DNA from 4 places in the Shewanella acanthi genome. Region 3 is predicted to be linked to each of the others. Evidence: predicted binding sites of a transcription regulator. Region 3 holds the regulator's gene; each other region holds the start of a gene.
What was found. Region 3 encodes LexA, which represses DNA repair genes until DNA is damaged. Its sites were predicted from a motif close to TACTGTATNNNNATACAGTA; they were not measured.
Positions count from the first base shown of each region.

Region 1: a site for LexA is predicted at 4,696-4,715, ahead of K0H61_RS06410 (DNA topoisomerase III). Genes of this name have one in related genera too.
Region 2: a site for LexA is predicted at 3,148-3,167, ahead of recA (recombinase RecA). Genes of this name have one in related genera too.
Region 4: a site for LexA is predicted at 6,323-6,342, ahead of recG (ATP-dependent DNA helicase RecG). Genes of this name have one in related genera too.

Region 1 is NZ_CP080413.1:1,419,355-1,427,671, forward strand. Features, by position in the region: gene K0H61_RS06390 (SPOR domain-containing protein) at 1-414, shown strand, start outside; gene K0H61_RS06395 (CvpA family protein) at 527-1,015, shown strand; gene purF (amidophosphoribosyltransferase) at 1,231-2,745, shown strand; gene K0H61_RS06405 (alanine/glycine:cation symporter family protein) at 2,912-4,390, opposite strand; gene K0H61_RS06410 (DNA topoisomerase III) at 4,728-6,830, shown strand; gene K0H61_RS06415 (alpha/beta fold hydrolase) at 7,295-8,317, opposite strand, start outside.
Region 2 is NZ_CP080413.1:1,068,445-1,076,761, forward strand. Features, by position in the region: gene rpoS (RNA polymerase sigma factor RpoS) at 1-196, shown strand, start outside; gene mutS (DNA mismatch repair protein MutS) at 331-2,907, opposite strand; gene recA (recombinase RecA) at 3,275-4,354, shown strand; gene K0H61_RS04750 (regulatory protein RecX) at 4,372-4,839, shown strand; gene alaS (alanine--tRNA ligase) at 5,121-7,745, shown strand; gene K0H61_RS04760 (aspartate kinase) at 7,755-8,317, shown strand, end outside.
Region 3 is NZ_CP080413.1:3,892,360-3,900,676, reverse strand. Features, by position in the region: gene ctaD (cytochrome c oxidase subunit I) at 1-1,420, opposite strand, end outside; gene coxB (cytochrome c oxidase subunit II) at 1,430-2,986, opposite strand; gene K0H61_RS16715 (cell division inhibitor SulA) at 3,389-3,901, opposite strand; gene lexA (transcriptional repressor LexA) at 3,898-4,518, opposite strand; gene plsB (glycerol-3-phosphate 1-O-acyltransferase PlsB) at 4,680-7,103, shown strand; gene mtr (tryptophan permease) at 7,103-8,317, shown strand, end outside.
Region 4 is NZ_CP080413.1:258,199-266,515, forward strand. Features, by position in the region: gene K0H61_RS01245 (methyl-accepting chemotaxis protein) at 132-1,634, opposite strand; gene K0H61_RS01250 (SCO family protein) at 1,645-2,241, opposite strand; gene K0H61_RS01255 (GNAT family N-acetyltransferase) at 2,435-2,890, opposite strand; gene K0H61_RS01260 (DUF3014 domain-containing protein) at 3,169-4,062, opposite strand; gene recG (ATP-dependent DNA helicase RecG) at 4,231-6,306, opposite strand; gene K0H61_RS01270 (YkgJ family cysteine cluster protein) at 6,518-6,931, shown strand; gene paeA (polyamine export protein PaeA) at 7,882-8,317, shown strand, end outside.

The DNA of each region.
Region 1 (8,317 bases), 1.7 Mb from region 3:
ACTGAAACATCGAAGACAGAATCCGCTAAAAAGTCTGAAGTGAAGCCCGTGATTGTGGCCAAGGCTGATGGCAGTAAAACCACCTCTAAAACTGAACCAACTAAAACCGCTGTGACTAAAACGGTGAAGGACGATGAAATCCGAGTGGTGAGTCGTGAGAGTCTAAAGAGCAGTTTGACATTGCAATTGGGCGCCTTTAGTAATGCGGCGAACGTTAAGGCGTTAGTGGCCCAATTGCGTCAAAAAGGCTTTAAAGCGTACACAATTCCAACCACTCCACGGGATGGTGTGCTAACTAAAGTCTTCGTTGGCCCCGATGTTTCTGAGGCAAAATTGAAGAAAATGCAACAGGATATCGAGAGTCAAATGAACTTGAAGGGGCGGATTGTACCTTTTAATCCCTTAGAGTCTTAATCGCGATTTTCCGCAAAACAGAACTGATTTATTTGCCTTTGAAGGGGTGAGAATCATTTCAGTCTCTGGTAGAATCGCGCCGTCTTAAAGCCTATGCTGGAAAGCCATCTCAATGGTTTGGATTGATTACGCTATCATGTTTGTCATCGGGTTATCGACTCTCATCAGTCTGATCCGAGGATTTGCCAAAGAAGCCATGTCGCTCGTGGTATGGTTCGTGGCCTTTTTTGTTGCCAGCCAATTTTATCAAGACCTCGCCGTTTACTTAACGCAGGTAAACGATGAGGTGCTTCGCAATGGGATCGCCATTGCCATTCTCTTTATCACCACCTTAATTCTCGGCGCCCTCGTTAACTACGTTATTGGGCAATTAGTCGTTAAAACCGGATTATCAGGTACCGACAGACTGCTTGGCGTTTGTTTTGGTGCGATCAGGGGTGCTCTTATTGTTAGCGCCCTATTGTTTTTTATGGACGCTTTTACAGGTGCCCCCAACGCTCAATGGTGGAAGGACTCCGTATTAGTGCCTGAATTTGGCGTTGTAATCCAATGGTTTTTTAACTATTTGGAAAACACCTCCAGCTTTGTACCCAAAATATAAAAATATAAATAAATTTATCCTAAGTGATGAAGCGCAAGTAGGAATCGAGGCTGTGAAGCTTCAGGTTAAGGTGGTAAGCACCTTAACCTGATAGTGTATACAACGTCGATGTTAGGCGAGGCAGCACTGGTGTTAGGGCCAGATGATTAATTCGTCTTTTACTTATATTTCAACATGAAGGTGCATAGAACATCTTAAAATGAGGAAGCTTACCCATGTGTGGTATCGTCGGAATAGTTGGCCAATCATCGGTTAATCAGACCATTTATGATGCACTGACCGTGCTTCAACATAGAGGTCAGGATGCAGCCGGTATTGTGACCGTTGATCGTGGTGCTTTCAGACTGCGTAAAGCCAATGGTTTGGTCAAAGATGTATTTGAAGTAAAACACATGCAGCGCCTTCAAGGTAACGCGGGTATCGGCCATGTTCGTTATCCAACCGCGGGCAGCTCTAGCGCATCTGAAGCTCAACCTTTTTATGTTAACTCGCCGTTCGGTATTTCATTAGCCCATAACGGTAACTTAACTAATACGGTTGAGTTGGCTGAAGGTTTAGTGAAAAAACGTCGCCATGTGAACACCACGTCAGACTCTGAGGTGTTGTTAAACCTGCTGGCCGATGAACTGCAAAAAACCACTAGCTTAGATCTGACACCAGACGAAGTGTTTGACACTATTGCAAAAGTGCACGAGCAAGCCCGTGGTGCCTATGCGGTAGTTGCGATGATCATCGGCCAAGGTCTGGTAGCCTTTCGTGATCCATTTGGTATTCGTCCGCTGGTGTTAGGTAAAAATGAAACGCCAACCGGTACTGAGTACATGGTGGCCTCAGAAAGCGTTGCACTCGATGCCGTAGGTTTTGAAGTGATGCGCGATGTGGCGCCGGGTGAAGCGATTTATATCTCTTTAGACGGTAAACTTTATACCCGTCAATGCGCGAAAGAGCCAAGCTACTCGCCATGTATCTTCGAATTTGTTTACTTCGCCCGTCCTGATTCAACCATAGACAACGTGTCTGTTTACGCAAGTCGCGTGAACATGGGCGCTAAGCTTGGCGAGAAGATCAAGAAGGAATGGTACGATCACGATATCGATGTGGTTATCCCTATTCCAGAAACCTCATGCGATATCGCCCTAGAAATCGCCCGTTGCATGGATTTACCTTACCGCCAAGGTTTTGTGAAAAACCGTTACATCGGCCGTACCTTTATCATGCCTGGTCAGCAGGAGCGTAAGAAGTCAGTTCGTCGTAAGCTCAATGCCATTAACACTGAGTTTAAAGGTAAGAACGTCTTATTAGTGGATGACTCTATCGTGCGTGGTACCACGTCAGAGCAAATCATCGAGATGGCCCGTGAAGCGGGTGCGAAGAAGGTGTACTTTGCCTCGGCGGCACCGGAAATCCGTTTCCCTAACGTGTATGGTATTGATATGCCAACCTCTAATGAGCTTATTGCCCATGGCCGTGATGTGGATGAAATCGCTAAGATCATTGGCGCAGATGGCATCATCTTCCAAAATCTGCCGGATTTAGTGGAAGCGGTTCGCATGGAAAATCCAGAGATCAAACGTTTTGAGACCTCGGTATTTGACGGTCACTACATCACTAACGACGTAGATCAGTCTTACCTAGACCACTTAACCCAGTTACGTAACGACGATGCTAAGGCGGACCGTAACAAGGATATTGGCACCAACCTCGAGCTGCACAACGTTTGTCATCCTTAATCTGACATCCTCAATGGAATAGCGTGAATCCTTATCCCTGAGCAATAAAAAAAGCCTGTGATTTCACAGGCTTTTTTGTATTTGTTTTGAAGATTACCCAATTAGTAGGTATGTGGACTCAGATTAGGCTTAGCGCCAGTGCGATAAGCCCTCAGGTAACTCCCCTTTAAACAGATTTAGGCTGCTCGGCTTTATCTCCAGTTGCCGCTTCCTCGGCTTTACGTTCAACCCAATAGTCGGCGCGTGGGATCCCTAAAGCTTCTGGGTCGAAGGTGGGCTCAATGCCTTGGCTTTTTTGAGCCTCATAGTCTTTTAGGCACTTAAAGGCGGTCTTTTGCAGCAGGATAATGGCGATGATGTTAAGCCATGCCATTAAGCCTACACCGATATCACCCATGGCCCAGGCGAGGTCTGCTGTTCTTACTGTGCCGTAAACCGTTGAGGCCATTAACACCAGTTTTAGGATCACATTTAACCAAGGGCGGTTAACGTGGCGATTAATGTACGAAATGTTAGTTTCGGCGATGTAGTAGTAGGCAACGATAGTAGTAAAGGCAAAGAAAAACAGGGCGACTGCAACAAACATATTACCAAAACCTGGCATCATGCTTTCCATCGCGGTTTGCACGTAACCAGGGCCAGCAGCAACGCCAGCAATACCCGTATAGAGTGCAGCACCATCAGGGCCTTGCACGTTGTAAAGGCCGGTGATGAGTAGCATAAAGCCAGTGGCTGAACACACAAACAGGGTATCAACATAGACAGAGAAAGCCTGCACTAAACCTTGTTTAGCTGGGTGGCTTACTGCCGCAGCAGATGAGGCGTGTGGACCTGTACCTTGACCTGCCTCGTTAGAGTAAATACCGCGTTTTACCCCCCACATAATGGCAAGACCTAAAATCGCGCCAAAGCCAGCATCGAAACCAAAGGCACTCTTAAGGATTAATAGGATGATATCGGGCAGCTGACCAATATTGAGGATGATAATCACACAGGCAACGATGATGTAACCGAGCGCCATAAAGGGCACTACAGTACTCGCAAAACTCGCGATACGTTTCACGCCACCAAAGATAATAAAGCCAAGCAGGATTGCAATAATAGCTGCTGTCACATTGGGATTGATATTAAAGGCCATTTGCAGACTTGAGCCGATGGAGTTAGCTTGAACCCCAGGAAGTAGCACGCCACATGCAAAGATAGTTGCAATCGCAAACACCCATGCATACCACTTCATGCCGAGGCCTTTATCGATATAGAAGGCGGGACCACCACGGTATTCGCCGTTGATTTTTTCTTTGTAAACTTGTCCTAAGGTTGACTCAACGAATGCCGAGCTTGCGCCTAAAAACGCCACCATCCACATCCAGAACAGGGCGCCTGGTCCGCCAAAGGTAATTGCCGTTGCAACCCCTGCGATGTTCCCCGTGCCCACTCGGCCCGCGAGTGTCATGGCAAGTGCTTGGAAAGAGGACACGCCAGCATCGGTACTTTTGCCATCAAAAATAAGGCGCAGCATTTCGGGTAGATGGCGTAATTGTAAAAAACGAGAGCGTAGGGAGAAAAACAGCCCTACACCGAGGCAAAGATAAACGAGTGCCGGGCTCCATACGATACTATTGACCGCATTTACAATTTCATTCATAAAAATCAACTCCAATATTTAGTTGTTTTTGCAGAGTTTTTATAATAATCACTGATAAAACACACAGTGTGACTAGGCAAATCGGCCTAAGGTTAAATTTTCGGGTACTGCATCGACCTTCAACATAACGATTTTTTGGATTGCTTCATAGTTAAAATTGTTAATTAAATGGTGATTTTGCGTTGTTTTTTGCGTGTTTATAAGAAAACTGTTTATCACCAGCAAGGCTAAACAGCGATTGCTTAGCGCTAAAAGCTGTTGAATTGACAAGGTGTTTGCAGCGGGTCCGAGTTTAGGCTAAATTACACTGTAACTATATACAGTGTTTGTTTTGAAGATGATCCTCTATATCGCAGAAAAACCGAGTCTTGGCCGCGCCATCGCCGACGTGTTACCTAAGCCCCATAAAAAAGGGGAGGGCTTTATTGAAGCCGCCAATGGTGATTGTGTGTCTTGGTGCGTGGGTCATCTTTTGGAGCAGGCGGAACCCGACGCCTATCATCCCGAGTTCAAATCCTGGAAGTTTGAACACCTACCGATCGTGCCTGAAAAATGGCAATTAAAGCCTAAGGCGGCTACCCGCAGTCAGCTGACGGTTTTGAAGACGCTAATTAAAAAAGCGGATATGTTAGTCAATGCGGGCGATCCCGACCGTGAAGGGCAATTATTGGTTGATGAAGTGATTGCCTACCTTGGCGTCACTGGCGATAAATTACATCAGGCTAAGCGCTTACTTATCAGTGACCTAAACCCAGAGGCGGTCAAGCGCGCTTTATCGCAACTTCGTAGTAATCGTGAATTTATTCCCTTATCCACTTCAGCCTTAGCCCGTAGCCGCGCCGATTGGCTTTACGGTATGAATATGACCCGCGCCTATACAATTCAGGGTAAAAAGGTGGGTTATCAGGGGGTTCTGTCGGTTGGGCGAGTGCAGACGCCTCTGCTTGGATTAATCGTGCGCCGCGATGAGGAAATCGCTCACTTCCAATCAAAGCCTTTCTATGAAGTACTGGCCCTGCTGGTAACCGATAATAACGCGGAATTTAAGGCTAAATGGAAACCGAGCGAGGCTTGCCTACCCTATATGGATGAAGAAGGGCGAGTCTTAGCTAAAGGGTTAGCTAACAAGGTCGTTGAGCGAATAACAGATAAACCCGCCCAAGTGACCAAGCTTAATACTCAGGATAAAAAGCAAAATCCGCCTTTGCCCTATAGTCTATCCAGTCTGCAGATTGATGCGGCTAAGCGTTTTGGTATGAGTGCCAAGGATGTACTCGATACCTGCCAGAGTTTATATGAAAGACACAAATTAATTACCTATCCACGATCCGACAGTCGATATCTGCCACTTGAGCAGCATGGTCTTGCACCTAAAGTACTCGCTGCAATCAGTCGCGGAGCGCCTGAACTGCTGACCAATGTCCCAGCGCCTGATCCTAAGCTTAAATCCAAGGCTTGGAATGATAAAAACGTCGATGCCCATCATGCGATTATCCCCACCGAAAAATCACCAAATTTAGCGAGTTTAGGTCAGCGTGAATGCCAGCTTTACCTGCATATTGCCCGTAAATATGTGGCGCAGTTTTATCCTGCCTATTGTTACAGTGAAACCTCAGTACAGGTCACTATCGAAGGGGGATTATTTAATGCTAAGGCTAAACAGGACACGTCACTGGGTTGGAAGCAACTCTTTGCCAGCGATGGGGCGAGTCGTGGTAAGGCTTCGGGTTTGGTGCCACAAGTGGATGATATAACTCATGGTGCGAATGATGAAAAAAATGAAGATGAGGATTTCACGGGGCAGTTACCGCCGTTAACCTTAGGGCAGATGCTGCATTGTACCCAAGGCGAGCTTGTCGAAAAGCTAACCCAGCCGCCAAAGGCGTTTACTGATGCCACACTCTTAAGTGCGATGACTGGGATTAGCCGTTATGTCACCGATCCCCAAATCCGTAAAATTTTAAAGGAAACCGATGGTCTTGGGACTGAGGCGACACGGGCGGGGATCATCGAGCTATTGTTTAAACGAGGTTATATCGTCAGGCAGGGTAAATCTATCATTGCCACCGATGTCGGCAAGGGGCTCATTAATAGCTTGCCCTTAAGCGCGACAACACCGGACATGACCGCACTATGGGAGTCGAGCCTTAATCAAATTTGCCATAAAGCAACCTCCTATCAGGGATTTATGCAGCCGTTACTGGGCACACTAACCTCATTGATTGAAAATGCGGGCGCGCAATTACCCCAAGCGTTAAATGGCTTAAAAGGCCAAGGATATCGCAAATCCACGAAGAGTAAGTCATTTAAGGGGGCCTCATCCAAGGGAAAGTCCAACTACCGCAGGGCAGCGTCTAAGGGAAAACCCTCTAGCAGCGCGGCAAAAGGTTCTGCAAGTAACGCAAGTGCGACTAAAACGGCTCAGGCTAAAACCACTTAGTTAAAACCCTTAAGTTGAAAGCGCAGTAAGACCAACCGTGTTAATAAGGACTCGGTAAAGGAGTTAGTCAGTTAACCCTTAACCCTTATCTCGGCAAACCTTAGTCGTAAGGTTTAGCCTTAAAGTTTACGCATAAAATTTTAGACGAAATTGATGGATGTAAAGCTGTGGGAGCAAGCCCTTTGGCTAATGCTTTTTTCTTGGAAAGCTATCGTGTCGATGAGTTTCCAAGGTGATTGGTTGAAAAACCTAAGTGGCTACATTCAGAGTGATTGAAGTCTTGATGGCATTGAGCGGGAATCAGCTTGAAGGGGCGAAGATTTTGGGAAAAAAAAAGAGTAAACCAAGACGGTTTACTCTCACGGAAAATTGGTCGTTGAATATTTTTAGCCAAAATCACTCATATGAATGAGGAGCTTCTATACAATGACAGCAATTACTTAATTAACCCTTAAAATACTCTTTTATCTTAAGTTGTTACCGCGGTTGAGCTGAATGAGTTTATCGAGGATGTGCTCGCCATCCATGCGGATCCCATTGTGCTCGTATTCCGAGGTCAGCCAGTATTTTAACTGTCCCACTTGTTTTGCCGTTTCTAGGCTGTAATCCATCTCGACATACATGTCTTCGCTGTAGATTGCCGCCGCAACGGGAACCGTATTTTGGCTTAGGGTGTCGATATCGTAGAGCGTCGGCCAATCACTCTTATTAGCAAGCAGGTCTGCTGCGGCTTTGAGTGGTGCTAAATGACTGAATTGGTCGAACATCCACGGATAAATCATTTCCCCTGTAAATAGGAAGGCTTTACCGGGCTGATAATTAAATTCGCGATATGTTTGTCTTACTCTATGGGCCGACCACTGGGAGGCATTTTGCTGACAATAAATGGCCTCGTGCAGCAGGGCAAAAATCGGGTTAGTGTTATAGTCGAGCAACTGGCAGAAATGGTTTAAAAAGAGTGGGTTAATGTACTCACCCTCTGCTGTGTCGACAATGGCTTGCTCGAGCAAGTAATACAAGGATTCTGGGCCCTGTTCCATTCCCAGATTAATGCCCAAAAGTTGCAACATCTCGACCGTAAGTGTTTCGCCCGTTGCGAGTTTGACGTCATGATTACGCAGGTAATTTGCTAGACGCTCGACTAAGGGTTTTGCATCCTTAAAGCGGTGGAAGAAATCTTGATTTTTGGCGAGCACTCGCTTGTAAGTGGCATGGTAGACTTCATCGGCATGCCTTGCGAGTGATGGGATACCGCCGGTGATATAGGCTTCACTTACGCCTTCTGCCGCCGAGCTTAAATAGCGCAGGACGCAGAACCCTCCGAAGCTTTGACCTAAAATAGCCCATTTTTCGTTTGGGGATAATTGGGCACGAATGGCCTCTGCATCACGCACGATATTATCGGCTCTGAAATGCCCTAAGTAGTCAGCTTGTTCTGACGCCGTTAGATGGGTCAGGCTTTGGTAATTAATTGGACTTGATAAACC
Region 2 (8,317 bases), 1.3 Mb from region 3:
CAATACCAAGCAACGCGAAGTATTAGCCCGCCGTTTTGGATTACTCGGTTATGAACCTTCAACCCTTGAGGATGTAGGAGCCGAAATTGGTTTAACCCGCGAACGGGTTCGCCAAATTCAAGTTGAGGCTTTAAAACGCCTACGCGATTTACTTGGTGCACAGGGACTTTCAGTCGAAGCACTTTTCAGAAATTAGTGATCGAAATGAGTTCTTTAAATGAGCTTAAATTTGTAAGTTAAGCATCAGTTATCGTAGTTTAATCTTCAATAAAAACGCCCTAAGTGGGCGTTTTTTATTGCGCTAACGATAAGGTTTATTGAAACTTTAGGTTAACTTAAGCGTTTTAATTCATAGAGTAAATCGAGCGCTTGTCTCGGGGTGAGGTTATCAGGATTGATAGACTCCAGTTTGGCAATTGCTGGGTGTGCTAAAGGTTCTGGCAGTGCTAGTAGTGTTTGGATTGGCGTCTTAGTGCTCGAGCCTTCCAGTTGATGATCGCGACTCTCAAGTTGATGTAGCTTATGTTTTGCCGCCTTAATCACTTTTGCAGGAACGCCAGCTAGGGCTGCAACCTGTAAGCCATAACTCTTACTCGCAGCACCTTCTTGCACTGCATGCATAAAGGCAATGGTGTCTTCATGTTCTATCGCATCTAAATGCACGTTATATACGCCTGCCATCATTTCAGGCAGTTGAGTTAGCTCAAAATAATGGGTAGCAAATAACGTCATCGCACCAACCTGTGCAGCGAGGTATTCCGCCGCAGACCAGGCTAAAGAAAGTCCATCATAGGTTGAGGTGCCGCGGCCAATCTCATCCATCAGCACCAAACTTTGCGCCGTGGCATTGTGCAGAATGTTGGCTGTCTCGGTCATTTCCACCATAAAGGTTGAGCGGCCAGAGGCTAAATCGTCTGATGCGCCAATACGAGTAAAGATCCTGTCAATTGGGCCAATAACGGCGCGGTCTGCTGGTACAAAACAGCCGATGTGTGCCATCAGGGTAATCAGTGCCACTTGACGCATATAGGTCGATTTACCGCCCATGTTGGGACCGGTCACTATCAGCATACGGCGCTGATTGTGGAGTGTCACAGGGTTTGCGATAAACGGCGTTTGGCTGACACGCTCTACTACTGGGTGACGACCGGCTTCAATCTTTACGCCAATGTCTGTGCTGAGTTCAGGACAGTTGTAACCTAAGGTTTCAGCGCGCTCGGCAAAATTGCTGAGGACATCAAGCTCAGCCGCGGCTCTTGCAAAATCTTGCAGTTCATGAAGTTTGGGCAGGATAAGATCGAATAGTTCATCCCACAGTTGTTTTTCTAATGCCAGCGCCTTGCCTTGGCTTGAAAGCACTTTTTCTTCGTACTCTTTTAGCTCTGGCGTGATATAGCGCTCCATATTCTTAAGGGTTTGGCGGCGCTGATAATTAAGCGGCACTTGCTGAGATTGTAAGCGGCTCACTTCGATGTAGTAGCCGTGCACGCGGTTATAACCGACCTTAAGTGTCGCTATACCTGTACGTTCTTTTTCCCGCGCTTCGAGTTGTACTAGATAGTCACTCGCGCCTTCACTTAGCCCACGCCATTCATCTAACTCACTGTTATAACCCTCACGGATTACGCCGCCATCGCGAATGAGCATCGGCGGATTATCGACAATTGCGCGCTCCAGCAGTTCCTGCTCTGCGGGAAATTCACCCAGCAGCTGGCCAAGTTTTTGGGTGTGTGGAGCCTGTAACTGATTTAAGGTCTGTTGCAGCTCGGGTAATAGGGATAAAGCCTGACGTAAACGCGCAAAGTCCCGTGGACGAGCGGTGCGCAGGGCAAGCCTTGCCATGATTCGTTCGATATCACCAATGGCCTTTAATTGATCATATAATGTTTCATGAATCGCGGTTTCGAGTAGCTCATTGACAGCACTTTGGCGGGCAATGATTTGCGTGTGATCCCGAAGCGGCTGGTGGATCCAGCGCTGCAGCATACGACTCCCCATGGCCGTTGCTGTGTTATCGAGCACTGCTGCTAAGGTATTTTCACGGCCGCCGCTTAAGTTTTGGGTCAACTCGAGATTTCGGCGCGTGGCGGCATCGAGCACAATCGTATCGGTTTGATTAAAACGGGTAATGGCATTGATATGGGGCAGGGCGGTACGTTGGGTATCTTTTACGTACTGCATTAAGCAGCCTGCGGCTTGCAATGAGAGTCGCGCATCTGTGATGCCAAAGCCATGTAAATCCTTTGTACCAAATTGCGCAAGTAGCAGTTTGATGCTGGTGTCATAGTCAAATTCCCACTCAGGACGACGGCGCTTACCCTTAAACTGTTGCAGTAATTCTAAGGCACCAAAATCTTCACTGTAGAGCACTTCGACTGGATTGGTGCGTTGCAGCTCAGCCTCAAGGGATTCTTTGGTTTCTAATTCAGCAATCACAAAGCGGCCCGATGACACATCGAGTGTCGCGTAACCAAAGCCAACTTTACCCTGATAAACCGCTGCTAACAGGTTGTCTTGGCGTTCTTGTAAAAGGGCTTCGTCGGTTAAGGTACCGGGCGTAACAATGCGCACGACCTTGCGCTCAACTGGCCCTTTTGAAGTGGCGGGGTCACCAATTTGCTCACAAATCGCAACAGATTGACCAATTTGAACCAGCTTTGCTAAATAACCTTCAACCGCATGGTAAGGGATGCCCGCCATGGGAATGGGATCGCCACCACTCTTACCTCGAGCAGTAAGCGAAATCCCCAGCATTTCTGAAGCTCGCTTAGCATCGTCATAAAAGAGTTCATAGAAATCGCCCATACGATAAAACAGCAGCATATCGTGGTGCTCTGCCTTCATCGTCAAATATTGACGCATCATAGGGGTGTGTTTTTCTAAATCATTGGTGTCAATTACATTCATTAAATCGATATCGTCCGTTGTGCCAGCCCAAGGGCAGAATGCGGTTGTACAGTGGTGGTCAAATTTTGGCTGTACTGTCTAAAATTAACCGCGCCAATCTTAGCAATAATTCAGCTTAATTTGAGCATCAAAGCTGGGAATTTCTGCTTTTAGCAGAATATATTGGCGCAAAAGTGCCTAACGGTATGTGCTGGAAAGGAAAATCAAGGAGCAAAAAAATAAATCATCCACAGGTATTGATACTGTATGATTGTACAGTATACTAGTCATCAGATTAAGACAGAAAGCTTGGCTTTTTGAATTGCCCAATTTTAACTTTGAATATCACTTTTGACAGTACAGAGACTGTCTGGATGAGGGAACAGGAATGAAGGTCGATCCAAACAAAGAGAAAGCACTTGCTGCGGTATTGAGCCAAATTGAAAAGCAATTTGGTAAAGGCTCCATCATGAAGCTGGGCGAAGATCGCTCTATGGATGTTGAGACTATTTCTACAGGTTCGCTCTCGTTAGACGTAGCGCTGGGTGCCGGTGGTTTACCAATGGGTCGTATCGTTGAGATCTATGGTCCTGAATCTTCGGGTAAAACGACTCTGACATTAGAAGTGATTGCTGCGGCTCAGCGCGAAGGTAAGACCTGTGCGTTTATCGACGCAGAGCACGCATTAGATCCAATTTATGCTAAAAAGTTAGGCGTAGATATCGATAACTTACTGTGTTCACAACCAGATACCGGTGAGCAAGCACTTGAGATTTGTGATGCCTTAACTCGCTCTGGCGCCGTTGATGTGATCATCGTCGACTCGGTAGCCGCGTTAACGCCAAAGGCGGAAATTGAAGGTGAAATTGGTGACTCTCACATGGGCTTAGCCGCTCGTATGATGAGCCAAGCGATGCGTAAGTTAGCGGGTAACTTAAAGCAATCAAACACTCTGCTTATCTTCATCAACCAAATCCGTATGAAGATTGGTGTAATGTTTGGTAACCCAGAAACCACAACCGGTGGTAACGCACTGAAATTCTACGCCTCGGTACGTTTAGATATCCGTCGTACTGGCTCTATCAAAGAAGGCGATGAGGTTGTAGGTAACGAAACTCGCGTTAAAGTAGTTAAGAACAAAGTTGCTGCGCCATTTAAACAAGCTGAATTCCAAATTCTATACGGTCAAGGTATCAACCGTACTGGTGAGTTAGTGGATTTAGGTGTGGCTCACAAACTGATTGAAAAAGCTGGCGCATGGTATAGCTACAACGGTGATAAAATCGGTCAAGGCCGTGCAAACGCCGGTAAGTACTTGATTGAAAACCCAGCCGTTGCTGCTGAAATTGACAAGACATTACGTGAGCTGCTGCTGAGCAATCCAGGTGCCCTGTCTTCATCTAGCGATGACGATAGCAGCGAAGGCAATGAAGGTAACGTTGACTTCGAAACCGGTGAAGTATTCTGAGTCAATCAGCCCGTCAAATCGCGGTCGCGCTATTAGCGCGCCGCGACTATTCCCGCCTCGAAATCCGCACTAAATTGCTCGATAAGGGTTTTCAATTATCTGATATAGACCCTGTACTCAATGATTGTGAGGCCGCAGGTTTTATTAACGATAAACGCTACGCAGAGCTCCTCGTTCGCAGTCATATTGCTAAGGGCCATGGCCCTATTCGTATTCGCCAAGCTATTGCGCCAAAAGGATTAAGTAAAGATTGCATCGAAACGGCAATTAATAACGCTGAATGTGATTGGTTTCAACTGGCTAAAGACAAAGCGGTTAAAAAATACGGTACGCCAAAGGTTACTCAGGTGAAAGGCGATAGCGCTAGGGAGACGCTAGCTAAGGAAAAGGCGAAGCGTGTCCGCTTTATGTTAAGCCAAGGCTTTAGCTATGATCAGGTAAGCTACGCCCTTGATTACGACCCTACGGATGATTTTGACGAGTAGCGCAAAGAGGCTCCAAGGTTTAACTGTTTATTTTGTTCAACCAATTCTATCTTTTAGCTGCAATCCCATTAAGTTATCGTCGACTTCTTTAAGTGCCTTCGCACCTTAGCTGTCCCTCATCTGCTACATGAGTGGCAAACTCGTCGAAAATATCAGTTTCTGAATAGCGATATCTCTAATCAAGGCTGGTTGTCTTTCTTCAGTCTGCTTATAATGCTGGCAATAAAATTACGGCTACTTTTAGCGTAGCTGATCATGCTTATCCAATTCAGGACGATTTCATGTATCAAACGACAGCAGCACTTAGAAGTGCTTTCCTCGAATATTTCCGCAGCCAAGGTCACCAAGTTGTGGACAGTAGTTCACTGGTACCGGGCAACGATCCAACGCTTTTATTTACCAACGCCGGTATGAACCAGTTCAAGGACGTGTTTCTAGGCATGGATAAGCGAAGCTATACCCGTGCGGCGACAGCGCAGCGCTGTGTGCGTGCTGGTGGTAAGCATAACGACCTAGACAACGTGGGTTACACAGCCCGTCACCACACCTTCTTCGAAATGTTGGGTAACTTCAGCTTTGGTGATTATTTCAAAGAAGATGCGATTCGTTACGGTTGGACTTTCTTGACTGAAACCCTAAAGCTGCCCAAAGAACGTTTGTGTGTCACTGTCTATCATACAGACGATGAAGCCTTTGAAATCTGGAATAAAAAGATTGGCGTTGCGGCTGAAAATATCATCCGAATCGGCGACAACAAGGGCGCTCCTTATGCGTCAGATAACTTCTGGCAAATGGGTGATACCGGTCCTTGCGGCCCATGTACCGAGATTTTCTACGATCACGGCGACCACATTTGGGGGGGGCGTCCTGGCAGCCCAGAAGAAGATGGTGATCGTTTCATCGAAATCTGGAACATCGTATTCATGCAGTACAACCGCCAAGCTTCAGGCGAAATGCAACCATTGCCAAAACCTTCAGTGGATACAGGTATGGGGATTGAGCGTATCGCGGCAATTATGCAGGGCGTTCACTCAAACTATGAAATCGATATTTTCCGCGCACTCATTGCAAAAGCCGCTGAAATCATCGGTACGACCGACTTAACGAACAAGTCACTGCGCGTAATTGCCGACCATATCCGTTCATGCGCTTTCTTAGTCGCTGACGGAGTTATGCCATCTAACGAAGGTCGTGGTTATGTGTTGCGCCGTATTATCCGCCGCGCTGTACGTCACGGTAACAAGCTAGGTGCAACTGAAGCCTTCTTCTACAAGCTAGTGCCAACTCTAATTGAAGTGATGGGTGATGCGGCTAAAGGTTTAGCCGATACGCAAGTGATTGTTGAAAAAGCGCTTAAAGCAGAAGAAGAGCAATTTGCGCGTACGCTTGAGCGTGGTCTTGGCATTCTCGATGGCGCGTTAAATGAATTGAAAGGCGACACCTTAGACGGTGAAACCGTATTTAAACTGTACGACACCTACGGCTTCCCTGTGGACTTAACCGCTGACGTTTGTCGTGAGCGTAATATCATCGTTGACGAAGCAGGTTTTGAAGCGGCAATGGCTGAGCAGCGTAGCCGTGCACAAGCTGCTGGTAACTTCGGTGCAGACTATAACGCCGCACTTAAGATTGATGCTGAAACAGCTTTCTGCGGTTACACAGAGTTAGCTGGCGAAGGCAAAGTGACTGCACTGTATGTTAACGGTGAGTCAGTTAATTCAATCAATGCCGGTACTGAAGCAGTTGTTGTATTAGATGTAACACCATTCTACGCAGAATCAGGTGGTCAAGTTGGCGATAAAGGTGTTCTGGCCGCTGACGGTGTTGAATTTGTAGTAAACGACACGCAAAAATTCGGTCAAGCCTCAGGCCATAAGGGCACATTAGCGACTGGCACTATTAGTGTTGGTCAAGCCATTGAAGCCAAAGTGGACAAAAAACTGCGTCACCGTACTCAGTTAAACCACTCTGTGACTCACTTATTGCACGCGGCGCTGCGTCAGGTGCTGGGAACACATGTTACCCAAAAGGGCTCGTTAGTTGACCCAGAGCGTTTACGTTTTGACTTCTCACATTTTGAAGCGGTAAAAGCATCTGAACTTAAACAAGTTGAAGAGCTGGTTAACACGCAAATTCGCCGTAACCATGAGCTCAAAGTGGCTGAAATGGCTATCGATGAAGCTAAAGCGAAGGGCGCAATGGCGCTCTTTGGTGAGAAATATGATGCCGAGGTTCGCGTTGTGACCATGGGCGATTTCTCTATCGAGCTTTGTGGTGGTACCCACGTGGGCCGCACTGGTGATATTGGACTGTTTAAGATCACCTCTGAAGGCGGTATCGCGGCTGGTGTTCGTCGTATTGAAGCGGTTACCGGTGCGGCTGCTATGGCCTATGTTGCCCAGCAACAGGCTGAGCTTGAAGAAGCGGCTGCGCTGCTTAAGGGCGACACGCATTCGGTTGTGGCAAAACTTAAAGCGCAGCTCGATAAAATGAAGCAACTTGAAAAAGACATGCAGCAACTTAAAGATAAGTTAGCTGCGGCTGCAAGTGCGGATTTAGCGGGTGATGCGGTATCAGTTAACGGTGTTAACATACTGATTAAGAAGCTTGAAGGCGTTGAGGCAGGCGCACTGCGTGGTCTGCAAGACGAGTTGAAACAAAAGCTTAAATCTGCGGTTATCCTGTTAGGTGTTGCCCAGGAAGGTAAAGTAAACCTAATCGCTGGCGTGAGCAATGACTTAGTTGGCAAGGTTAAAGCGGGTGAATTAGTTGCTATGGTTGCCGCTCAAGTTGGCGGAAAAGGCGGCGGTCGCCCTGATATGGCGCAAGCTGGCGGTAGCCAACCAGAAAATCTGGATGCAGCTTTAGCTCAAGTATTACCTTGGATCACTGAGCGTTTAGCTTAAGAGGTTGCTGTGCGCGAAAAACGAAAGCTTAGTGGTAGCAAGCTTTTTGTGAAAAAGTTCGGTGGCACTTCGGTGGGCTCAATTGAGCGCATCGAAGTGGTGGCCGAGCAGATTGCAAACTCCGCCCACAGTGGTGAATCACAAGTGTTGGTGCTCTCCGCTATGGCGGGTGAGACCAACAGACTGTTTGCGTTAGCACAGCAAATCGATCCCCGCGCCAGTGCGCGGGAACTCGATATGCTGGTATCAACCGGCGAACAGGTCAGTATTGCGTTAATGGCGATGGCGCTTAACCGCCGCGGCATTAAGGCCAAATCCTTAACCGGCGATCAGGTACAAATCCACACCAACAATCAATATGGCCGTGCGAGCATCGAGAGTGTCGATACTTCATACCTTGAGTCGTTGCTGGCCGATGGGATTATTCCGATTGTGGCAGGTTTTCAGGGGGTTTGTCCTAATGGCGATATTACGACCTTAGGTCGAGGTGGTTCAGATACCACTGCGGTTGCATTGGCCGCGGCGCTTAATGCCGATGAATGTCAGATTTTTACCGACGTGCCAGGGGTATT
Region 3 (8,317 bases):
CAATCGACACAATTTGGTTCACATCGGCAAATTGAATCGAGTAATCGGGAATGCGCCTTGGCATACCCGCAAGGCCAAGGAAATGCATAGGGAAAAACAACACGTTGACCGATATAACCGAGCACCAGAAGTGCCATTGGCCGAGCTTTTCATCGTACATGTGCCCAGTCCATTTAGGCAGCCAATAATAGGCTGCGGCCATAATGGAGAAGATGGCGCCAGTCACTAACACATAATGGAAGTGGGCAACCACAAAGTAAGTGTCGTGGTACTGAAAGTCGGCGGGTGTGATAGCCAGCATCAGCCCTGAAAATCCGCCGATAGTGAATAGAATGATAAAGGCGACGGCGAATAACATCGGGGTTTCGAAGCTCAATGAGCCGCGCCACATGGTTGCTACCCAGTTAAACACTTTTACCCCTGTTGGCACCGCAATCAGCATAGTGCAGTACATGAAAAACAGTTCTGCAAATACCGGCATCCCAGTGGTAAACATGTGGTGGGCCCAGACGAGGAAAGACAAAATTGCGATACTCGCCGTGGCATATACCATTGATGCATAACCGAATAATCTTTTTCGACTGAAGGCTGGCACAATGGCTGAAATGATGCCGAAGGAGGGCAGGATCATGATGTACACTTCGGGGTGGCCGAAGAACCAGAAAATATGCTGGAACATTACTGGGTCACCACCGCCAGCGGCATCGAAGAAGCTAGTACCAAAATACTTATCGGTCAGCACCATAGTGACGGCACCCGCAAGCACTGGCATCACAGCGATAAGCAGAAATGCAGTAATCAGCCAAGTCCAAACGAACAGCGGTAATTTCATCCAGGTCATGCCGGGGGCACGTAGGTTAACTATGGTCACAATGACGTTGATTGCACCCATAATTGAACTTATCCCCATGATATGAATAGAGAATACGAAAAGGGCGGTGCTATCTGCGCTATAGGTGGTTGATAAGGGGGCGTAGAAGGTCCAGCCAAAGTTGGGGCCGCCGCCTTCCATAAATAAGGAGCTCAAAAGGATCGCAAAGGCAAAGGGTAGGATCCAAAAGCTCCAGTTGTTCATCCTTGGTAGTGCCATATCTGGCGCGCCAATCATCATTGGAATCAGCCAGTTAGCTAGACCGGTAAAGGCTGGCATGACGGCGCCAAATACCATGATAAGGCCGTGGACTGTGGTCATTTGGTTAAAGAAGTTAGGTTCGACTAATTGTAACCCCGGTTGAAAAAGCTCGGCGCGGATTACCATTGCCATAGCGCCACCAGTCAAAAACATGATGAAGCTGAACCATAAATACAGGGTTCCGATGTCTTTGTGGTTCGTGGTGAGTATCCAGCGCATGATACCCGCAGGTGCGCCATGATGGTGGTCATCATGGCCAGCAACTTGATCTTGTGTCAGTGTGCTCATTGTTATCCCCTACTGTCCTTGGCGTGCGACATCAGCGGCTTGCACTGTATCGCCGGTATTATTGCCCCACGCATTGCGCTCATAGGTAATGACGGCAGCAAGCTGCTCAGCTGTGAGTTGTGTGCCAAATGCCTGCATCGCGGTGCCAGTTTTGCCATGCTTCACTATATCGATGTGATTTTCCACGGGACCAGTCGCGATGGCGCTAGCCGCAAGCGCTGGGAAGGCAGGAGGCATCCCTGTTCCCGTTAGCTGGTGGCAGGCAGCGCAGGTGGCGGCATAAACTTTTTCCCCCTCAGCCATGAGCTCATCATGGGAGAGCGTTGGAAAGCTTGCGGGATCGGCACTGGCAACGGATTCAGGTTGTGACGAAGCGGCTGGTTCGGGTGTGGATTCGGTTGTCGCAGCAGGTGTTGCTTTGGACTCAGTGGCAGTGTCAGCATTACCGTTAAGATAGGCATCCACATCCTTAGCTTGAACCGTATCGCCAGCGTTATTACCCCAAGCATTTCGCTCGTAGGTGACAACGGCGGCCATTTCTTGAGTTGTCAGCTGTTTAGCGAAGGCTTGCATGGCTGTGCCACTCTTGCCGTGCAGGACAATATCTAAGTGAGCTCCAACAGGCCCCGTTGCAATTGGACTGCCTTTAAGGGCGGGAAATACACCCTGCAAACCTTCACCGTTGGGCTGGTGGCAGGCAGCGCAGCGTGCAAGATACACCTGTTCGCCCTGGGCCATTAATTCATCCATCGATAGGGTTTGTGACAGCGCTGCCTGTGCGGCAGCGGCAGCGGCGCCCGCCGCTTGTTTCTGATCAGCAACCCAAGAATCGAACTCTGCTTCCGGTAGCGCCTTGACCACAATCGGCATAAAGCCGTGGTCTTTACCACACAGTTCGGCACACTGGCCACGATAAATTCCGGGTTCATCAATGCGAGTCCAAGCCTCGTTGATAAAACCAGGGTTAGCGTCTTTTTTTACTGCAAAGGCAGGTACCCACCATGAATGGATTACATCTTCTGAGGTCATCAAGAAGCGGATTTTTCGATGGATTGGCAACACGAGAGGTTTATCGACTTCGAGCAGATAATGCTCCCCTTTGGCTTCGGCACCTTCAATTTGTGCCCTTGGGGTGGCAAGAATGCTGTAAAACTCAATGTCTTGGTCGAAATAGCTGTAGTGCCATTTCCACTGTGAGCCTGTGACTTTAACGGTGAGATCTGCGTTAGTAGGATCTTCCATGGCGATTAAGGTCTTAGTCGCAGGAATGGCCATCATAATTAAGATCAGGAAGGGGATGATGGTCCAAGCGATTTCGACTTTAGTACTTTCGTGGAAGTGTGAAGCAACTGCACCTTTGGATTTGCGGTGATTGATCATGGCGTAAATCATCACACCAAATACCACAAGTCCAATAGCACAGCAGATGTACAGAATGGTCATGTGAAGGTGGTAAACCTTGCCACTGATTTCTGTTACGCCTTGAGTCATGTTGAACCGCATATTCTCTGCGGCGAGAGGCGGGGCGAATAGCACCGCGAGTAAACAATACAACCATTGCTTCACAAGACTTCTCCTCTGCCAATTGCGAAAAGCAACTACAAAGAAGAGCAACACAGTAAGTCTCAACTCTATGCAAACTCTTCAGTTCCCAAAAAAGCGATTTTGACTTCAACGTGCGTTAGCGGCTTACTTTTGATTAAGTATTGTTACTGCTGGAATTAGCCACACTGGCACATACTGCTGAATACACCCATTGTTCTCAATATTGTTGGGCAAGTGGAATTCGATATAGCGCTCGAAAATTTGCCTAAAGTTGTGGTATTTAACCGCAACCTGAATCAAACATAAATGCAGTTTAAATTTTGATCAAGCTCACTTATTACTCTAATTGTCTGAAAATCGCCAAAAAAAAGCCTCACATGCATAGGTGAGGCGGCTTTCAAGCAAAATCAGCGGGAAAAATATTTAATGCATTGCACCAAAATAGGTCGTTTGACCGAAACATGTTGGTGAGTTGCCATGGTCGTTAGCATGAGATTGGGTATCACTTCCCTCGATTACTATTCCCATTGCTCTGGCGCTTTTTGCAACAATTTGCAGGCGGCGATTATCACGAGCATCGAGGGAATGGCTCCAAGTGATCACGGCACTTGAGGTGCCACTGGTCAAAGCCTTTTCCATCGCCCAAAGTGTTTCAACATCGTCCTTAGCATGCACTAGTAATACACTGTCCATACGCACACCGGCGCTGGCGAGTAATTGTTTATAGCCGATGCTTGGAGGATTGATTAGTACCACCCAACGTCCCTGCTGGCTTAACAGGGCTAACTGTTGGCTCAGTTGCATCAGCTCTTGTTTGCCTTGGGATTGGGTCGGCATAAACATAATGGGGGTATGCTGCCAGTCAGTATCTGCGTCACGCACGGTATCTAACCATAACCCTGGGTGACGTGGGGCATTACCTAGTAGTTTGTTCATAGCCAATCTCCGTTGCGGATCACCCCGACGGCGAGTCCTTCAATTGTCAGGCTTTGGAAACTTAAATCGACCTTGATAGGCGAGTAGTCATCGTTTTCGGCATGCAAATAAACTAAGTTGCCTTGCTTTTCGAATCGTTTCACTGTGACATCATCGTCAACTCGGGCAACGACGACTTGGCCGTTACGGGCTTGTTGCACTTTATGAACGGCTAATAGGTCGCCTTCGAGGATGCCGATGTTTTTCATACTGTCGCCCCTCACGCGCAACAGAAAGTCTGCAGCGGGGTGGAACATACTCGGGTCAACTTGGTAGTACTGTTCAACGTGCTCTTGGGCAAGAATAGGTTCGCCTGCGGCGACTTGGCCGATGAGCGGCAAACCATTTTCGCTGTTGTCTTCTTCCTCAACGGGGAGACGAATGCCGCGGGAGGTGCCAGGCATGATCTCGATGCAGCCTTTTTTAGCCAAAGCTTTAAGATGCTCCTCGGCGGCATTTGCGCTCTTAAAACCCAAACGGGTAGCGATTTCAGCCCGCGTCGGTGGCATGCCTGTCTCGGCAATATTACGTTTAATTAGCTCTAAAATTTCAGCTTGGCGTGGCGTCAAGGGTCTCATGGTGTTTCCTGTTTTTCCATACAGTTACTGTTAGTATATACAGTATTTTATGTAGTGCAAGTATTAACCATTCTTTAACCAAGTAGGAGAGTATTGGCGAACATTCCCCACTATCTGGTATTCTATTGGGCTAATGAACGTATTTACTTTGCATAACAATAATGCCTAAACAAGACTCTTTTTGGTTAAAATCATTACGTTGGATCCAGAAACATTTAGTGCACACTATCGTGGTGCCTCAGGATCCCTTTGCCGATCTTAATCTGGATGCCTCCAGACCGCTTGCCTATGTAATGAAAACAGAATCCATCAGTGATATTGCTGCTTTAAGTGAAATCACTGAAAAACTAGGCCTTCCTAGCCCCTATGAACCGCTGGTGGTCAATGGCGTCGTTGCGCCACGCGTTGTGTGTCTCGAGGGGCGTAAGCCCTTGTTTGGTAAACGTGCGGGTAATGAATCTTTTCTAGAATGCTTTATGCGTTTATTGGCTATCCATAAAGAAAAGCCTGAACTTGATATTCAGCTGGTGCCAGTTAGCCTTTACTGGGGTCGGACGCCAGGTAAAGAAGACGATTCAATGAAAGCGGCGGTACTCGAACGCGAGAGCCCAACTTGGCTTCGTAAGTGTTTAATGATTTTGTTCCTTGGTCGGCATAATTTCGTGCAGTTTTCTAATGCTGTGTCGCTGCGCTATATGGCTGACGAGCACGGTACGGATATGGGAATTGCCCATAAACTGGCGCGGGTTGCACGGGTGCATTTCCGCCGTCAACGTAAGGTCATGACAGGTCCTGTACTGCCAAATCGTCAGGCAATGTTCCATTCGTTACTGAAGTCAGAATCCCTGCGTAAGGCGATTCAGGAAGAGGCTGCCAGCAAGAAGATTTCCGAGAGCCAGGCGCGTGAGACAGCAATTGAATATCTTGATGAAATTGCAGCCGATTACTCCGATAACCTAGTGCGTATTGCCGAGCGTTTCTTAACTTGGTTATGGAACAAGCTCTACAGCGGTATCAACATTAAAGGTGCCGAACAAATCCGTCAGCTGCACCACGATGGTCACGAAATCGTTTACGTACCATGCCATCGCAGCCACATGGATTATTTGTTGTTATCCTATATTCTGTACTACCAAGGCATGGTGCCACCGCATATTGCGGCAGGTATTAACCTGAACTTCTGGCCAGCGGGGCCTCTGTTCCGTCGTGGCGGCGCCTTCTTTATTCGCCGTAGTTTCAACGGTAATAAACTCTATACCGCCGTATTCCGTGAATATCTAGATCAGCTGTTTGCTAAGGGCTATTCGGTGGAATATTTCTCCGAGGGCGGGCGTTCACGTACCGGTCGTCTGCTCGCGCCTAAGACCGGCATGATCGCAATGACCATGAACAGCGTGCTGCGAGGTATCGAGCGCCCAGTTACCTTAGTACCGGTTTATTTAGGCTATGACCATGTCATGGAAGTGGCCACTTACCACAAAGAGTTAAGCGGTAAGAAAAAAGAGAAAGAATCTGTATGGCAAGTCTTTGGCGCTATTCGTAAATTAGGCAATTTTGGCCAAGGTTATGTTAACTTCGGTGAGCCTATTACACTGCAAAACTTCTTAAATGAAACGGCACCGAATTGGCGCACTGAACTTGCCGATGATCCAGAGCAAAAACCATCTTGGTTAACACCAGCGGTGAATCAGCTGGCTAATCAGGTCATGACCCGTATTAACAATGCAGCGGCGGCAAGTTCTATCACACTGACTAGCTTAGTGTTGTTAGCGTCTGAGCAGAATGCCCTTGAACGCCGACAACTCGAAACCCAGCTGGACTTGTACTTAACGCTGCTCAAAAAGGTGCCTTACACCTCATTCACGTCGGTTGCGGAAGGAGATGGTAAGCATTTAGTGCAGCAGGGGATTGAGCTCAACAAGTTCTCTATTTGCGCTGATCAGTTAGGTGAAATCGTTTCAATTGATGCGAAACAGGCTATTTCGATGACCTATTATCGCAACAATATCATTCATTTATTTATTATTCCGTCGTTAATCGCCAGCTGTTTAACCAACCATAAGCAGATTTCCCGTCAGCAGATCCTTGATGTCGTCAATGACTTCTATCCGCTGCTGAAAGCCGAGCTATTTATGGGGATTAAGGATGTGTCGGCCTATGTGAATCAAATACTCGATCTCTTTATTGAGCAGGAGTTAATAGAAGGCCAAGATTCCTTGTCACTTGTGAATGAACATACCAGCAAGATGCTGTTACTTGCGGGCAGCGTCAGTGAAACCCTGCAACGCTACGCTATTATTTTCAATCTGTTAGCTCATAGACCTAAGATGGAGCGTGCGGAGCTGGAATCAGAGAGTCATCTGCTAGCTCAACGTTTAGGTGCGCTGCATGGCATTGCCGCACCAGAGTTCTACGATAAAAAACTCTATAACACGTTGAGTGTTAAGCTAAAAGAACTGGGATATTTCTCCGACAAAGAAGACAAGTCAGGCGTCGAACGTATTCGTGACCAAGCCAATAATCTGCTTAGCGCTTCTGTCAGACAGACTATCGTAGCCAGTGTGACTGCGGAGCCAAATAGCTAATGGCTAACCATATGAATGCGGCAAAACATCCGCCAGTGGGTAAGTCCTTGCTTGGTGGCGCCATGATTATTGCAGGCACCACGGTGGGTGCGGGGATGTTTTCCCTCCCCGTTGTTGGCGCGGGTATGTGGTTTGGTTATTCGGTATTAATGTTGCTTGGTATTTGGTTTTGTATGTTGATGTCAGGCTTATTACTGCTTGAAACCAACTTGCACTTTGAGCCTGGCGCGAGTTTCGATACATTAACTAAAGAGACCTTGGGTCAGTTCTGGCGTATCGTTAATGGCGTTTCTATCGCCTTCGTGCTCTATATTCTTACCTATGCTTACATTAGTGGTGGTGGCTCGATAGTCAATCATAGCCTTCAGGGCATGGGCCTAGAGTTGCCGCAAAGTGTGGCGGGACTCGTGTTTGCTGTGGTGCTAGCCAGCATTGTCTTAGTCAGCACTAAGGCGGTGGATCGCATTACGACTATTATGCTCGGCGGGATGATCATTACCTTCTTCCTTGCTATTGGTAATCTGCTAATCGAAGTCGATGTGACTAAGCTTGCCAAGCCCGATGGCACGCCAAAGTACTTACCCTACCTTTGGGCGGCATTGCCTTTTGGCTTGGCAAGTTTTGGCTACCACGGCAATGTGCCAAGCTTAGTGAAGTACTATGGCAAAGAGGCACCTAATACCATTATTAAGGCGATATTTGTCGGTACTTTTATCGCGCTGATTATCTATAGCTGCTGGTTAGTGGCGACTATGGGTAACATTCACCGTAGCCAGTTTAGCGAGATTATTGCCCAGGGCGGTAACATGGGCGTGCTGGTTGGCGCGCTTTCAAAGGTGATGGCAAGTAGCTGGTTAAACAGCATGTTAACTCTGTTTGCTAACCTTGCAGTAGCTTCTTCCTTCCTTGGGGTGACCTTAGGTTTGTTTGACTATCTGGCCGACCTTTTTGGGTTTGATGATTCGGCTAGTGGTCGTATTAAAACCGCATTAGTGACCTTTGTGCCACCGACGATTTTGGGCTTACTCTTCCCTAATGGTTTCTTAATTGCGATTGGTTTTGCGGCGCTGGCGGCAACGGTGTGGGCGGTAATTGTTCCTGCGCTGATGGCCTACAAGTCTAGACAACTATTTCCAAATAAAGGCAGTTATCGTGTCTTTGGCGGTACTCCGCTTATTGCGATAGTGGTGCTGTTCGGCATAGTTACTGGTGCA
Region 4 (8,317 bases), 500 kb from region 3:
TATTTTGGGCTATCGCTGGAGACAGGCAACATCCATAACCGCATTAGAAATTGCGTTGTCTTTTAGTTAAGAGGTTGCCTTATGGCGCAGAAGGGCTACTGCGCCATGGCAAGTGAAGTGCTAGTATTTCTTTAAAGCTTGTAAATCGCCGCCTTGGATTGATAAGCGTTGGCGATACGGCTCATTTCTATCGTTCCTGACGACAACTCTTGAATCTTAGCGACCAGTTGATTGATGGCATTGGCATTTTCGATAATGTCTTCGCCTATATGAGTTAAAACTTCGCACTGGGTTTGGGTGGTGTGAGCCACGCTTTCGCTAGCAATGGCGACTTGAGTTATTTGTTCTGAACGTTCGGCTATCCCATTGGCGATATCGTTGGTGTGTTTAAGGTTGTCTTGGGTACTGCGTTTACTCAAATCCATCGATTCGACCGTTTTAATCATACTGGTATTGAGGTGTGCCAGTACTGTAGCGATTTCATCGGTTGAGCGCCCAGTACGTTGAGCGAGCGCTCTGACCTCATCGGCGACTACGGCAAATCCACGGCCACTTTCACCCGCTCTTGCGGCTTCAATGGCGGCATTTAAGGCTAGCAGATTGGTTTGTTCCGAAATGCTACGTATGGCTTCAAGCAGCGAGGTAATCGATTTCACGTCCTGTGTTAGCTCAGATAAAAACTGAGTAACCTCAGTAGTGTTCAGTTCGAGTTTTTTCATGTCTTCCATAATATTTAGCGCCCGCTTTCTATCCCCACTACTCGAGTCTGCCGCTAAACGTGCGCCATGGGCAGAGTCTTGGCTGTCTGCCGCCGCTTGGTTAATTTGCTGGATAACATTTTGGGCGATATCAGAGATATGCAGTGCCTGCTGGTGTTGGCTTTGAACTGAGTGTTGGGTTTGCTCGCTTAATTGAGTGAGATGCGCTGTGGTTTTGGCCATATCAATAGCGATGGAACGATAATCGCTAAACACCTTAGAAAGCTCCTCCAGCATAGTGTTAAATGCGATTTCTGCATGGTTTTTTGCAGGTTCGAGACGAATCGAAATATCCTTGTTTTCTGATATTTGCTCAATGGCATCGGCGATGCGCTGATTAGCGGAGGATTCGGCATGCATCATGGCCGCTAGCATAATGAGAATGCCTGCCTCGGTAGCTGCAAACAGGGCGTGCACTAAGGTGATTTCCCAGTTGCACGCACCAGCAAAGATCATAATCGCGACCTGATTAATCTCTATGTTATGCAGTTGAATATAGGTAAACAGCACGTGATGAACGGCTACCGTGAGCAGGGCGGCCAATATGGGCTCCCAGCGCTGATAAATAAGGAATACCGCCATAGTCGCAAAGATATGAAAATGCATTTCTAACATACCCATCTGGCTTTGGATGAGCATGGCAGAAACTGTCATCATGATCACCGCCGCCACAATCGCAAAAGCAGGGGTGCCCTTGAGTAGGGAATAGCTTATTTGGGTGAGAATGAAGATGGACACTGCTGACAGCAGGGCAAAGTTCAGCATTTGTGCACCGACAAATCCACTGATCAGCAAAATAGGTGCCTGAGCCATCAGCAGTTGGTATAGGGTCTTATCGTGTTTAGCTGTTATCGACATAGCAGGTAAGTTATTCATTTTAATTAACCTATTTTGAATGCATCAGGGTTTTCAGGTCGGTCAGTAATTTATTGCTGTCAAGTTGGCGTTGGGTGTAGGTCTGGCTGAGTTTTCCTTCTTTCGAAATTAAGTAAAGATGGCCGCTATGCTCCCCTAGGTCATCGTTAAAACTCGACTTTTCAGCAAGCTGACGCTGTAACTTGGCTAATTGGCCTCGAGGTAACTCTGCACTTACAAATTGCGCTGATTGACTATCGATCATTTGCTCCCTGAGCGCGGGCAAATCATTTTGCGGATCGATAGTGATAAACATAAAGCGCAGTTGGGATTGTTCCTGCTCGTTGAGCTGCTGCCATAGCGTTTGCACCTGATGGGTACGGATAGGGCAAATTTGGGAACAATTTAAAAATCCCAGAAACAGATAACTCGGCCCCTGCCGCCAATCGCTGAATTGGTGGTTTCTTCCGTGAATATCCTGCCAGGTGAAATCGATGGACGTTTCTTGATGGGTGGCAATGCCGTAACTCCCCGACATTGCTTGATTAAGATAAGCAATCCCAGGAAAAATTAAAAGGGTTGCAACAATAAGACATGTTGCTAAAGCGGTACTACTTAGCCGATACATATTTGTCTTTTATTATTGATTTAAAGGGCCATTTAAGCGAACGGCAGCTAACACTACAATATCAATAAGAATAGCCACTTTCAGTGGGAATGTCGTAAATCTGTGTTAGGTCGTGAGCAGCTGCAAAGAGTTGTTCTTGAGCCTGATCTAAAAGGAGGCATCAGAGGTTGTTATCTATTTAACCTAAAAACAATTAGAGCCTTTTTGTCATAAACACGCTGTTGGGATCTAGGCCGTAATCGGCAAAGGGGCCGCATAATTCAAAGCCAAATTTTGCATAAAGACGGCGTGCGGGTATAAAGAAGTCCATCGAGCCAGTTTCGAGGCTAAGTCGCTCCACACCCTTAGCTTTTGCTTCATTAATCAGGTGCTGTAAAACCCGAGAGGCGACACCTTGTTGTTTATAGGTGGCGGCAGTGCGCATCGATTTGATTTCAGCATGCTGGGTATCTAACCATTTTAGTGCACCGCAACCCGCAAGATTATCGCCATCCCAAAGTGTCCAAAAACGAATATTGTCTTGGCGTAATCCTTCCAAATTCAGCGCGTGGACACTTTCGGGTGGCGAAGTTGCGCGCATATCTTCAAGGTGCTCTGTTAAAAGAGCTGCAATTTCAGAGCCTTTGAGATCGTCCAATACCATTTTCATCGTTGTTCTTATGCTCGGTCTAATGTTCAACGCCATCTTTGTCATTAAATAAGTCTCCATGCTTTAACGCAGCCCTTGTCTTCAATCTTTTTTGAGCAGTAGATTTATGGCACATATAAGCAAAGGCTAAGCCATTTTTGAATTGGTGAGATGACGTTTATCTATCTGTAACAGTTTGGCTCATAGCACTTAGGTAACACGACAAGCCAAGGAAGGCTGAAAAGACAAAAGGCGCTGGATGCGCCTTTTGGGGTCAAGCGGGGCAATTCACCCGAATATTACTGCGCCAACTGGTTTTCGAGTTTTCGCAGCGCGGCTTTTACTTTGCGGGAGTTTTCTGGTCCCATGCGGATCATTAACTTTTGAGCGCTGGGCAGCGCTTCGAGGTTAGGATCCACAAAGCGATAGTTCACACTAATTGAACTCAGTTCGATCGGCTCTTCGATGATGGGTGCTGCGAGCATCAGTTTTATCGCTTGCAGTATTCGGTCATTGAACTTGGCGTCAGTATAACCAAGCTCAGCAAACGCCTCGTCAAATAGCGGGGTTAATTGCTTATAGGTGGCCAATAAGGTCTGGCTATCCATATTGGCCAATACAGACGCGTAGGCGTCATATCTGTGGTAGCTTTCTGGATTTAAATACACTTTGTTGGTGATCTCAGAAACGCTAAATAGAGTTTCAGGGCCTTTCACTGGGCTGACTTTACGGGTCAAATCCCCTTGGGCTAAGTTATCGACAAATACTACAAACTGGCGCGCTAAGTCTTGGGTGACCAGCGCTGAACCTACTTGGGTGTTGTTAATGATGGCTAAGGCCTTTTGATGAACAAATTCATCACTTTCAGGCAGGCTCGGCACGGTTTCGACAATGGTAACCGGCTCTGGCATTTCCTGACTATTCAAGGTTTCTGTGGTTGGCTCTTGTGTATCTGTCTCGTTTTGAGCAGGCTCTTCTGGGCTGCTATCAAGTATCATCGGCTCAGTAGGTGGCGATTCGGGAAGTACAATCGGTGCATTGGGAATGAGTTTTGGGCCACTGTTATCCTTAATGTAGTAATAGTAGCCCGCGATAGAGAGCAGAATAACCAGCACGATCGCAAACATCGCGAAGCGATTACTGCCCGATGAGGTTTCTTGAGGGGTTATTCTATCTTCTTGGTTAACTTGCATTTTACATCCTTAGACTCAGTTTCAAGGAAATTGGTAACGGCAGCGATGTGAATGACCTGTGAGAACTCGCCCTTGGTTACCCATCCATTGTGCAAGATTCCACAAACATGTCCATAGCACCCTATCGTGCATGGCAAATATATTTGCCCTTAATGGGTTAGCACGCCGTTATGCCTGTACATACTGTTGTTTATGCCCCAACCAACGGTAGATGATGGCATCGACTGACGCAGGAGCTTGTACCATAAGATGGCTGGCCAATTTCTGAATGTGAGGGATGAGTGCTTGATCCCTTACAAGGTCGGCAATTTTGAGGTCGGCAAGTCCCGTTTGTTTTGTGCCTAATACTTCACCCGGCCCGCGAATTTCTAAATCCTTCTGCGCAATAACAAAACCATCGTTACTTTGTCTGAGCACATTCAGCCGTTGACTGGCAGTTTGGCTCAGGGGGGCTTTGTAAAGTAGTACGCAGTGACTGGCGATGGCGCCACGACCCACGCGGCCGCGCAGTTGGTGCAGTTGCGCCAGCCCGAGGCGCTCGGGGTTTTCAATGATCATTAAACTAGAATTAGGTACATCCACGCCTACTTCAATGACTGTGGTGGCAACCAGCAGATGGATATTGCCCGCTTTAAATTCGGCCATAATCTGTTGTTTCTCAGCGCTTTTCATCCGCCCATGAACAAGCCCTATATTGAGTTCGGGCAATGCTTGGCGCAGCTCCTCGGCGGTGTCTTCCGCGGCCTGGCATTCGAGCACTTCAGATTCTTCAATCAGGGTACAGACCCAATAGGCTTGACGTTTGTCGTGCATCACGCTGCTGCGAACGCGCTCCAGTACTTCATTGCGGCGAGAATCGGGGATAGCGACAGTTGTTACTGGCGTTCTGCCGGGTGGTAACTCGTCGATAATCGAGGTATCTAAGTCGGCGTAGGCGGTCATTGCCAAGGTTCGCGGAATCGGGGTGGCGGTCATAATCAGCTGATGGGGGTGGAATCCCTGTCGCATACCTTTTTCTCTAAGCCCCATACGCTGATGCACGCCGAACCTGTGCTGTTCATCGATGATAATCAGCGCCAATTTATTGAAGGTCACTTGCTCTTGGAAAATCGCGTGGGTGCCTATCACCATCTGCGCCGCGCCGGATTCAATATCTGCGAGCGATTGAGCACGGGCTTTTCCCTTGAGTTTCCCCGCGAGCCAGCCAACCTTGAGTCCGAGTGGTTCAAACCAAGCGGCAAAGTTAGCGGCGTGTTGCTCGGCCAAAAGCTCAGTGGGCGCCATCATTGCCACCTGATAACCACTTTCGATAGCCTGCAGCGCCGCAAGGGCTGCCACTAGGGTTTTTCCCGAGCCCACATCGCCCTGTACTAAGCGCATCATAGGGTGGGGTTTAGCTAAATCCAATCCGATGTCGGCCACAACCCGTTGCTGGGCGCCAGTGGGCTTAAAGGGCAATGACGCTAAAAAGGGGTTGAGGAGTTGCCCTGTGGCATGCATGGAGACGGCCGCATCTAAGTTAGCGCGCTGCCTCAGGCGTAACATGCTGAGATTATGGGCCAGTAGTTCTTCCTGTACTAAGCGTTGCTGCGCGGGGTGTTGACCTAACTCTAAATCGAATTGGGAAATGCCTGCGTGGGGGCGGTGCAATGTTTGCAGTGCCTGCTTTAGGCTTAAGTTATTGGGTTGCAGATTCGCTGGCAGTAACTCGGTTAGACCGCCGTCTTCTAATAATTCCAGCGCCTGTTCGGTGAGTTTTAACCAGCTCGCCTGCTTTAGGCCTTCGGTTGTTGGGTAAATAGGCGTGAGTGTGTCGCTTAGGCGAATATCTTCACCGGGATAGACGATTTTATATTCGGGGTGCACTATCTCAGCTTGATGATTACCACGGCGGATTTCGCCGTAGGCGCGGATCATTAATCCATTTTGCATGGCATTGCGCTGGGCGACGGAGAAGTTAAAGAAGCGAAGTGTCATGCTGCCCGTTTCGTCGCGGACATTGCACACCAGCATGCGTTTGCGGCCCTGAATAATTTGGGTTGACTGGATTTCGGCTTCTATCGTGCCGTAGTTGCCGGGCATTAATGCCGCAATGGGATAAATTTGAGTGCGGTCTTCGTAACGCAGGGGAAGGTGAAACAGCAGATCTTGGACTGTCGTAATGCCGAGCTTCGCGAGTTTTTCCGCGACCTTTTTGGCGACGCCTTTAAGGTCTGTAATCGGAACAAGATCCAATTGCTGCAAGTCGTTAGCACTCAATCACTGTGAATTTATACATATATTAACAGAGATTAGTCTTAAGGCAATCTTGAGCTTTTTAGCCTTAATTCTTGACTCTCCGACAGGCATCTTTCATCTGCTTATACCTTAAACGTGCCGTGTTTATTTATGATGTTGGCTTGCTATAATTGCCGCCCTTTTGACTTGTCCTTAATGTAATTGGCAGGGTTGTAACGTGTCTAAACGCAGTAAAAACGCGGCAAATTCGGTGGCGATTTTTAATATTGACGACCTCGCCACATGGCAAAAATACCGCAAGGGTTTATGCGATACCTGCCATGCGACCTGCTGCACGCTGCCCGTTGAAGTGACTGTGAGTGATTTAGTGCGCATGGCGCTTGTGGATGAGTTTGAAGCAGAGGGCGATCTCAAAGCCATTGCTAAAAGGCTACAAAAGGCGCGGCTAATCGATAACTTTAACCACAAGACTTCGATTTTTACCCTAGCACGCATGGCCAATGACGATTGTTTGTATCTAGACAGTAAAACCCGCCGCTGCACTATCTATCATCAGCGTCCCGAAACTTGCCGCAATCATCCGCAGATTGGCCCTAAACCTAATTATTGCCCCTATCGCCAGCGAGGCTAAGTGATTGAAGAAAAGCAGATAAAAGCCCAGGGTGTTTGCTTGCCTATTGTTTATTGACTGGGTGGTGAAGTCGTAGGCAATGGGAACCCTATGGGGCGATTGATTAGAAATCAACAAATAGAAAGGTGCTTTTGGCATTGGGAAGGCTTGGCTAGAAGGCTCTCTGTGAACGTGCTGTATTTGAGTCGCTCCAAAGTCCCTGCGAGATGAGCGGACAAGGAAGAATTTACATCTTTAGTCGAAGCAGCATTTTGGGATGTGCCAAAGTGCTTTAATCTCAATTAAGGGCGTTTCATTGAACTTACCAACATTACCGTAATTAAAGACATTCAATGCCAAAAACTGTACCGAACTCAGCCAACTGATTGAAATATTTTGTGGGAAATGGCGGATCTAGCTCAGCTTTTAAATAAAAATAACAGTGGATGAGAGAATAATAGGTCGCGGATGGGATATAATTGGTTGCCTTTTGCTAATTCATTGACGCACTCATCACGGTATCGATACTGCCTCTTTGTACGTTGTTTTAAACAACGCTACCAACCAAGGTTAAGCCAACACGTCATAGACAACGTCGATGGGTTTGAATGTGCGTGTTAGTCGGCCCATGCCACTAACCTGATCAGTCTTAATCCCATTTCGTCTGACAAGGTAATTAAATGGCAGATATTCCGTCTCTTCGACACAAAAGCGTAACTTAAGTGGGTCAGGCTCTGCATGCGCATTTAGCCATAGCAGAAAAACGAATAGAAAAGTGAATAGCAGATATAATAAACCCATATGCTTTTTAAACGTTGGGTGATTTTGTTAGTGAAGTAAAGGCCTTATCGCCATCCCTGTAAAATAATCCTACAAATTAAAGATGTGAAATCGGTGGCTCAAATTCTACTGGCGGGAAATTACAGCGCCCGCCGGTTCAAGTCAGTCTAGTGTTAATCGAAAGGTGTTTCATGAGTCTCTTAGATAACGTGATGATCGTATTGTGTTTAATTGGGGCGAGTTGCTTTTTCTCTATGTCGGAAATTGCACTGGCTGCATCGCGAAAAATCCGTTTACGTCAGTTAGCCGATGAGGGCGATGCCCGCGCCGAAAAAGTGTTGCAACTCCAAGCCCATCCCGGCAGCTTTTTTACCGTAGTGCAAATTGGTTTGAATGCGGTCGCCATCATGGGCGGTATCGTGGGTGAGTCGGCATTTCGTCCCTATTTCTATGAATTTTTATCACCTTGGTTGAGCGATCCTTGGCTCACTCAGGCAAGCTTTGTGATGTCATTTTTTATCGTGACCAGTGCCTTTATTCTGATTGCCGATTTGATGCCCAAGCGTATCGCGATGGCGATGCCTGAAACCGTGGCGCTGACACTCGTTGGTCCAATGACGTTTTGCA